2 regions of the Streptomyces sp. NBC_00663 genome follow, and region 2 is predicted to be linked to the other one. Evidence: riboswitches for the same ligand, from Rfam matches in the RefSeq annotation. Region 2 holds a riboswitch; the other holds the start of a gene.
What was found. A riboswitch is a leader RNA that binds a small molecule or an ion and turns the genes downstream of it on or off. The one in region 2 is predicted to bind ZMP and ZTP.

Region 1 (4,401 bases), 5.2 Mb from region 2:
ACCGGACACCACCGGTACCCTCCCTGTCCTGCGCGAAGAGCCCTGCTGCTACCAGGAGTTGGCGCCCCTGCCCGATTTCGACGGCAATCGTGTCGTCCTGGGCGCCTGGGTCGTCGAGGACGAGTCGGCGGGCCTCGGCATCCGTGAGTCGGCCGGACTGGTGACCGACGAATACGCGCGCTTTCTGCCCCATGTGATCCTCTGACGCGACAGAATGATCGGCCCACGACCAACGAAGAGGGGCGATCGGTGGGCGACACGGCGACGATGGAGAGCGGATACGTCTTCGACCCGTCCTGGGAGCGGGAGCACGGGCGGTTACTGGCGCTGGAGGAGATCTACGACGACCAGAGCCGCCACCGCCTGACCGAGCTCGGAGTCGCCGAGGGCTGGCACTGCCTGGAGGCGGGCTGCGGCGCCGCCAGCATCGCGCGCTGGCTGGCCAAGCAGGTCGGCGCCGCCGGGCGCGTGCTCGCCACCGACCTGGACACCCGCTTCGCCCACGACCGCGGTCTGTCCAACCTGGAGATCCGCACCCACGACCTCCTCATGGACGACCTCCCCGACGCCGCCTTCGACCTCGTCCACGCACGGGCCGTGGTGGAACACCTGCCCGACCGCGACGAGGCACTGCGACGCCTGGCCGCGGCGACCCGCCCCGGCGGCTGGGTGGTCGTCGAGGACTTCGACATCGACGGCCCGATGTACCCGGCCGCTGCCCGCTACTACCCGCCCGAGCACCTGGAGTTGGCCGAACGCCTCGGCCGCGCACTCCGCGCCGCCTTCGGCGCCGCCGGGGTCGACCCCGGAACGGGCCGCCGACTGCCCCAGGCCCTGACGGACGCCGGACTGACCGAGATCGGCGCACAGGTCCACGCCCCGGTCCTCACCGGCGGATCCGCCGCCTTCTTCCCCCTCACCCTGCGCTCACTGCGCCCCCGCCTGCTGGCCACCGGCGAGGTCAGCGACGCGGACATCGAGGAGGTCATCACCCTGACGAAGAGCCAAGGCACCACCTACATCCCCAACTTCATGGTCATCGCCTGGGGCCGCAAGCCTCTCTGACCCGAGGCCGACACCACCACCCGCACCCGCTCCTCACGGGCCGGGGCGAGCGCCCAGCACCGCCCGCACCTGGTCCAGCCCCCAGTCCAGGTCCTCCTTGCTGATCACCAGGGGTGGAGCGATGCGGATCGTCGCGCCGTGGGTGTCCTTCACCAGCACGCCTCGGTCCATCAGCTTCTCGGACACCTCGCGGCCGGTGCCGTGGGCGGGGGCGATGTCGACGCCCGCCCAGAGACCACGGCCGCGTACCGCGGTGACATGGCCGCTGCCGCACAGGGTGTTCAGCTCGCGGTGCAGATGGTCGCCGAGCTCCGCGGCCCGCGCCTGGTACTCGCCGGTGCGCAGCATGGCGATCACCTCCAGCGCGACCGCGCAGGCCAAGGGGTTTCCGCCGAACGTCGAGCCGTGGTCGCCGGGCCGGAAGACGCCGAGGACCTCCGCGCTCGACACGACCGCCGACACCGGTACGACCCCGCCGCCCAGCGCCTTGCCGAGGACGTACATGTCGGGCACCACGTTCTCGTGCTCACAGGCGAACGTCCGGCCGGTGCGGCCCAGCCCCGACTGGATCTCGTCCGCGATGAACAGCACGTTCCTCTCGCGCGTCAGCTCCCGGACCGCGGGGAGATAGCCGGCCGGTGGGACCAGGACGCCCGCCTCACCCTGGATCGGCTCCAGCAGCACGGCCACCGTGTTCTCCGTGACCGCTGCACGCATCGCCGTCGCGTCCCCGTACGGCACGATCTCGAACCCCGGTGTGTACGGGCCGAAGTCCGCCCGCGCCTCCGGGTCGGTCGAGAAGCTGATCAGCGTGGTCGTACGGCCGTGGAAGTTGTTGCCCGCCACCACGATCTTCGCCATCTCCGCGGGCACGCCCTTGACTCGGTACCCCCACTTCCGTGCGGTCTTCACCGCCGTCTCCACCGCCTCCGCGCCGGTGTTCATCGGCAGCACCGTCTCCATCCCGCACAGCTCGGCGAGCTCCGCGCAGAACGCGGCGAACCGGTCGTGATGAAAGGCGCGGCTCGTCAGCGTCACCCGCTCCAGCTGAGCCTTCGCCGCCTCGACGAGACGCCGGTTGCGGTGGCCGAAGTTGAGCGCCGAATAGCCGGCCAGCAGATCCAGATGCCGCCGCCCCTCCACATCCGTCATCCACGCCCCGTCCGCCGTGGCCACCACCACGGGCAGCGGACGGTAGTTGTGCGCACTGTGGGCCTCGGCCACGCCGATGAGCCTCTCCGTCGCGTTCACGGGCACTCCCAGGGGTGAGGATGACCCCCTTCCTATCGTCGCTCGCATGGTGGACGCGGGACCTCCGTCGTCCGGCGCGCCCGGTAGGCTGACCGGCAGGCCGTGACTGGCGCGCTGGGATGGGACGGACCATCGGGGAGCGGCCTGGGAATGACCGAGTGCCGTGCGCCTGGGCCGAACCGTGAATCGTGACCGCAACCCGCCACGCCATCCGGAGGCCGACGAATGTCAGAGCAGCAGCCCCTCTCCAGCGAGTCCACCGCCTTTCGCGCCGCCCTCGACGTGATCCGCGCCGTCGAGCCGCGCGTCGCCGACGCCATCGGCCAGGAGGTCCACGACCAGCGCGAGATGCTCAAGCTGATCGCCTCCGAGAACTACGCCTCCCCGGCCACCCTGCTCGCCATGGGCAACTGGTTCAGCGACAAGTACGCCGAGGGCACCATCGGCCGCCGCTTCTACGCCGGCTGTCGCAACGTGGACACCGTCGAGTCCCTGGCCGCCGAGCACGCCAAGGAACTCTTCGGCGCCCGCCACGCCTACGTCCAGCCGCACTCCGGCATCGACGCCAACCTCGTCGCCTTCTGGTCCGTCCTCGCCGACCGCGTCGAGGTCCCCTTCCTGGAGAAGACCGGCGCCCGCCAGGTCAACGACCTCACCGACGCCGACTGGGCAGAGCTCCGCCAGGCCTTCGGCAACCAGCGCATGCTCGGCATGTCCCTGGACGCCGGCGGCCACCTCACCCACGGCTTCCGCCCCAACATCTCCGGCAAGATGTTCGACCAGCGCTCCTACGGCACCGACCCGGCGACCGGCCTGATCGACTACGAGGCGCTGCGCGTCTCCGCCCGTGAGTTCAAGCCGCTCATCATCGTCGCCGGTTACTCCGCCTACCCGCGCCTGGTGAACTTCCGCATCATGCGCGAGATCGCCGACGAGGTCGGGGCGACCCTGATGGTGGACATGGCCCACTTCGCCGGCCTCGTCGCGGGCAAGGTGCTGACCGGCGACTTCGACCCGGTCCCGCACGCGCAGATCGTCACCACCACCACCCACAAGTCGCTGCGCGGCCCGCGCGGCGGCATGGTCCTGTGCGACGACTCCCTCAAGGACCAGGTCGACCGCGGCTGCCCGATGGTCCTCGGCGGCCCGCTGCCGCACGTCATGGCGGCGAAGGCGGTGGCCCTGGCGGAGGCACGGCAGCCCGCCTTCCAGGACTACGCCCAGCGCATCGTCGACAACTCCCGGGCCCTGGCGGAAGGCCTGATGCGCCGCGGCGCGACCCTGGTCACCGGCGGCACCGACAACCACCTCAACCTGATCGACGTCGCCACCTCCTACGGCCTCACCGGCCGTCAGGCCGAGGCCGCGCTCCTCGACTCCGGCATCGTCACCAACCGCAACGCCATCCCCGCCGACCCCAACGGAGCCTGGTACACCTCCGGCATCCGCATCGGCACCCCCGCCCTGACCACCCGCGGCCTGGGCACCGCCGAGATGGACGAGGTCGCCGGCCTCATCGACCGCGTCCTGACCACCACCGAGCCGGGCACCACCAAGTCGGGCGCGCCGTCCAAGGCCGCGCACGTCCTGGACGCCAAGGTCGCCGACGAGATCTCGCACCGCGCGACCGACCTCGTGGCGGGCTTCCCGCTGTACCCGGAGATCGACCTGGGCTGACAAACGCCCTGTTGAGTTGTCAAGGAACGGCGACTCACGAAGATCGTCGAGGGATCAGGCATCGCTCACCGATCACAGATCGATGAGCTCCTGGCGTGGTTCCTCCCGCGGCGGTCCGGCCTTCTGCCGGGCCGCCGCGCGGCGTATCAGCAGCGTCCCGCCGACCCCGGCCGCGATCCCCGGTAGCGCCCACCACCAGTCGGTGGTGCCGTCACCCGGTCCGGACGATCGGGCGGAGGCTGCGGCGAGCGTCGGATCGGGGCTCCGGGTCGCTCCCACGTCCGGGCCGTCTGCGTCCTCCATGCCCTCCGCCGTGTCCCAGGGCGGCGGATAGTCCACTGCGGAGTTGCCGTCGACGGCCTTGCCCATCACGCCCAGGTCCTTGAGCAGGTCGCGGAGCACGGCGGG
Region 2 (4,401 bases):
GCGTCCTTCGGCACATCGGTGAGCACGGTCGCCGGGTGGACCGCCCCGTCGGGCTCTCCGCCACCGGTGAGGACCTTCGCGCCCTTGGCGACGGCGTCCTCGACCAGGCGGGCCACGCGCTGCGCGGCGGAGGCGGCGACCAGCGGGCCGACCACGGTGTGCGGGTCGGAGGGGTCGCCGGAGGGGAGTGCGGCGGCCTTGGCGGCGAACTTGCGGGTGAACTCCTCGGCGAGGGACTCGTGGACGAGGATGCGGTCGCCGGACATGCAGATCTGCCCGGCGTTCATGAACACGCTGAAGGTGACGGCGTCGACGGCGTAGTCCACGTCCGCGTCGGCAAGCACGATCACCGCGTTCTTGCCGCCCAACTCCAGGACGGCGGGCTTGAGATGGCGCGCCGCGTGCTCGCCGATGATGCGGCCCACCTCGGTGGAGCCGGTGAAGTTCACGGCCCGCACCCGCTCGTCGGCTATCAGCGCCTCGGCGATCTCGGCGGCGTCCGCCCGGTCGTTGGTGATGACGTTGAGGACGCCGTCCGGCAGCCCGGCCTCCCGCAGCACGTCGGCCACGAACAGGCCGCAGGCCAGCGGCGCGTCCTCGCTCGCCTTGACGACGACCGTGTTGCCCGCGGCCAGCGGCGCCGCGACCGCCCGTACACCGAGGATGACCGGCGCGTTCCAGGGCGCGAACGCGGCGACCACGCCGACCGGTTCGCGCACCGCGAGGCCGAGGGCGCCCTGCTCCTGGGCGGTGAGCACCTCACCGCGCGGGGCGGTCACGGCGGCCGCCGCCTCGCGCAGCATGTTGGACGCCAGCGCCACGTTGAAGTACGCCCACGGCCGGGTGCCGCCCGCCTCGCCCGCCATCAGCTCGGCGACCTGGTCGCCCTTGCCCTCCAGCAGGTCGGCGGCCTTGAGCAGGATCGCGCGCCGGGCGAAGGGGGCCAGCGCCGCCCACTCCTCGAACGCCGCGTCGGCCGCGTCCACGGCCCGCCGCACGTCCTCTGGTCCCGCCGCCGCGACGGTCGCGTACACCTCCCCGGTGTAGGGGTTGAGGTCCTCGGCCGTCCGGCCGGAGGCGGCGGGGACGTCCTTGCCGCCGATGAGGAGTTCGCGGGAGATGGGCATGATGCGGACCTCTTTGTTCGCTACGTGAATTTGTTCGCGACATGTTCGCTGTGTGAACCAAGATTCACTTACTAAGCGCATGCTCCGTGCGGCCCCGGGCAATGTCAAGGGCCGCCCGGTTGCCCGGACGGCCCTTGATATGGACGTACGCGTACGCGTCCGTACGCGGATCAGACGACTACTGGATACCCGGCAGCAGCCCGGTGACGGGGGCGGCCAGGTCGGTGACCTGGGTCAGCTGGTTCAGGTCGTTCAGCCGGTTGAGCTGGTCCAGCTGCTGCGAGGGGCGCGGGATCTCGGCCTTGCGCTCCGCGGGGATGTCGCTCAGGGCCAGTGAGTCGAGCGTGGCGATCGGACTCAGCTGGGCGGCGTCGGCGTCCGCGGGGGCCGCGCTTGCCATCGGGGCGGCCAGGCCGGTGACACCGGCGGCGAGGCCGACGACGGCGACGATACGTCGAGTGGAGATCATGTTGTGAGCAACGTCGGCGCGCCGGGCGGGGACACGGGTGCCGGGCGCCTCTCACCCGTCAGGCGCAGTACCTCCGTTGCGCTTGCCGAGACCGGCGGGGCGGAGGAGCCTCGAAGGTGAGACCCGGGCGGCCCCTCCCCCTCGGGCCGCGGGCCTCACAGGAGGTCATCATGGGCGCTTTCAACACGGAGACACTGCGTCAGGGCATCGAGGGCGACAAGGCGGCGAACCTGCTGTCGCTCTACGCGGACGACGCGGAGCTGCGCATCGTGGACCGCAACACCCAGCCCAGCAATCCGAGGGTCCTGCACGGCCGGGGCGAGATCGGCGAGCTCCTGGAGGACGTCTACAACCGTGACATCAAGGCGCACAAGCTGGAGAGGTGCATCGTCGAGGGCGACCAGGTCGCGTACACCGAGTCCTGCGAGTACGCGGACGGGGTCCGGGTCTTCGCCGAGTCCATGATCACGCTGCGCGACGGCAAGATCGCCGAACAGATCATGCTCCAGGCATGGGACGAGTAGGGAGAAGTCTGCCGAAGGTCCAGATCACGTCCCGGTTGACCTGGACCTTCTCGGCGCGTGCGGGCCTCGGCCGATCGTTTCCGGTACGGTCCCGGCGCGCACTGCCGGCAGCGACGGCAGGCCGGCTGGTGTCCGCCGCTCTGGTGCGGTCGGTGCTACGACGGACGCGGCCCCGCCCGCTCCCGCCACCCCCGCACGGCCTGCGCAGACGCCGCCGGTCAAGGTGAACGGCGCCGGGTTAGGCTGTGGGCGGGCCGTGACTGGCGCTGAGGTGGAGCACCACCGGGGAGCGGCCCGTACGACATGAAGCCGTGCGCCTGGGCGAACCCGACTACCAGCCCAGGAGTGGATCATGTCTCAGGCACGTCTCATGGACGGCACCGCGCTCGCCCGGCGCATCGTCGAGGACAGCGCCGAGCGCGCCGCCGACCTCACCGAACGCACCGGCACGACGCCCTGTCTCGCGACCGTACTGGTCGGCGCGGACCCCGCCTCGGTGACGTACGTCCGTATGAAGCAGAACCGTTGCCGCAAGGCGGGCATCGCCTCCCGGCATGTGGAACTGCCCGCGGCGACCACCACCGAGGAACTGGTGGACACGCTCCAGGCCCTCTCCGCCGACCCCGCCGTGCACGGCATCCTGCTCCAGCACCCCATGGGCGCGCACATCGACGAGCGGGCCGCGTTCGAGGCGATCGCGCCCGAGAAGGACGTCGACGGCGTCACCTTCGCCTCGTTCGCGACGATGAGCTTCGGCCTGCCGGGCTTCGTGTCCTGCACGCCCGGCGGGATCATGCGGCTGCTCGACGAGTACGGCGTCGACCCGTCCGGCAAGCGCGCCGTGGTCGTCGGCCGCAGCGCGATCCTCGGCAAGCCGGCCGGCATGCTGCTGCTCGCCCGGGACGCGACGGTGACGTACTGCCACTCGCGTACGGCGGACCTGTCGGCGGCCGTCCGGGAGGCGGACATCGTGGTCGCCGCCGTGGGCCGGCCGAAGCTCGTCAAGGGCCAGGACATCAAGCCGGGCGCGGTCGTGATCGACGCCGGGTACAACGAGGGCAACATCGGCGACGTCGACTTCGACTCCGCGGTGGAACGGGCCTCGCTGATCACCCCGGTGCCGGGCGGCGTCGGTCCGATGACGATCGCCACGCTGCTGGAGCAGACGGTGGACGCCGCCGCCCGGCAACTCGGGGTGTGAGTCAGCGCGTCCAGGCGCTGTAGTCCATGACGTCGCCGGCTTTCACTCCGTACTCGGGCTCCGCCTCGGTGAAGGTGGTCTCCAGGCCGAGTACGGCGCCGGTGGCCGGGTCCATGATCAGCATCTTGCGGGTCCCGGACTGCTCGTACACATACGCCTGCCCGCGCCGCCCCAGCCGGTCCGTCACCTGTCCGACGGGCTTCAACCCGTCGGTGTCCGCCAGCAGTTGGACGAGCGCCGCCGACTCCCGGGCGCCGAAGTGCCAGGTGTCGAGCACGTAGTCGACGGCGTTGAGGAGCTCGCCGGTGTTCAGCGGGGTCTTGCTGTACGCGGCCTCCTGAAGATAGGCGCGCAGACGGGCGACGTCGGCCGGCGGGGGCGACTGCGGCGGGGCGTCGCTCCAACTGGGCGGGTACGTCTGCTCGGTGCGCTCGTGGCCGTCGTCGACGATCTCCGTGTGACTGTCGTCGGCGTTCCAGCGCACGATGCGCTCCTCCGGATATGTGATCGGCGGCTTGTCGTCGCTCATGCCCAGGCTCCAGGTCCGCACATGCGTGCCCTTGCGGAGCGCGGGCGAACCGTCCTCGGCGGCCGACCGCGCCCGCCCGGCCAGGGTTTTCAGCGGTACGGGGCTGGAGTCGGCCAGCACGAGCAGCGGGCGGGGTGCGGCGACCGCCGGCGCGGTGGTCTGGCCGGTGAACAGGAGTGCCGACACGAGCGCGGCGACGACTCCCGTGGCCGCGAGCCCCCAGTACAGCCGGGGACGGCGGGCGGTCCGTTGCCGCAGCAGCCGGTCGAGCCGCCGCTCGGCGTGGTGGTCGAGGGGGCCGTCGCCGAAGTGGGGACCGTCGACGGGCACCGGGTTGGCGCGGCGCAGGAGGTCGAGTTCGTCAGCCATGGCCGTTCTCCTTCAAGGCGGCGGCGGTCGTGGGGCCCATGCGGTCGATCTCGGCTCTCAGCCGGCGCCGGGCCCGGTGCAGCCGCATCGACGCGGCGCGTCGGCCGCAGCCGAGGACGACGGCCACCTCCTCGATGCCGAGTTCCTCCCACGCCGTCAGCCGCAGCACCTCCTGGTCGGCC

Region 1: it holds a riboswitch for ZMP and ZTP, as region 2 does, so the genes downstream of both, OG866_RS16810 (glycine hydroxymethyltransferase) here and OG866_RS40425 (bifunctional 5,10-methylenetetrahydrofolate dehydrogenase/5,10-methenyltetrahydrofolate cyclohydrolase) in region 2, are expected to answer to the same signal.

Annotation. Positions count from the first base shown of each region.
Region 1 is NZ_CP109027.1:3,723,806-3,728,206, reverse strand. It holds gene OG866_RS16825 (glutathionylspermidine synthase family protein) at 1-205, shown strand, start outside; gene OG866_RS16820 (methyltransferase domain-containing protein) at 250-1,065, shown strand; gene rocD (ornithine--oxo-acid transaminase) at 1,099-2,364, opposite strand; ZMP/ZTP riboswitch at 2,409-2,498, shown strand; gene OG866_RS16810 (glycine hydroxymethyltransferase) at 2,542-3,993, shown strand; gene OG866_RS16805 (hypothetical protein) at 4,066-4,401, opposite strand, start outside.
Region 2 is NZ_CP109027.1:8,881,247-8,885,647, reverse strand. It holds gene OG866_RS40440 (aldehyde dehydrogenase family protein) at 1-1,127, opposite strand, end outside; gene OG866_RS40435 (hypothetical protein) at 1,306-1,596, opposite strand; gene OG866_RS40430 (nuclear transport factor 2 family protein) at 1,767-2,120, shown strand; ZMP/ZTP riboswitch at 2,367-2,450, shown strand; gene OG866_RS40425 (bifunctional 5,10-methylenetetrahydrofolate dehydrogenase/5,10-methenyltetrahydrofolate cyclohydrolase) at 2,473-3,321, shown strand; gene OG866_RS40420 (CU044_5270 family protein) at 3,323-4,219, opposite strand; gene OG866_RS40415 (RNA polymerase sigma factor) at 4,212-4,401, opposite strand, start outside.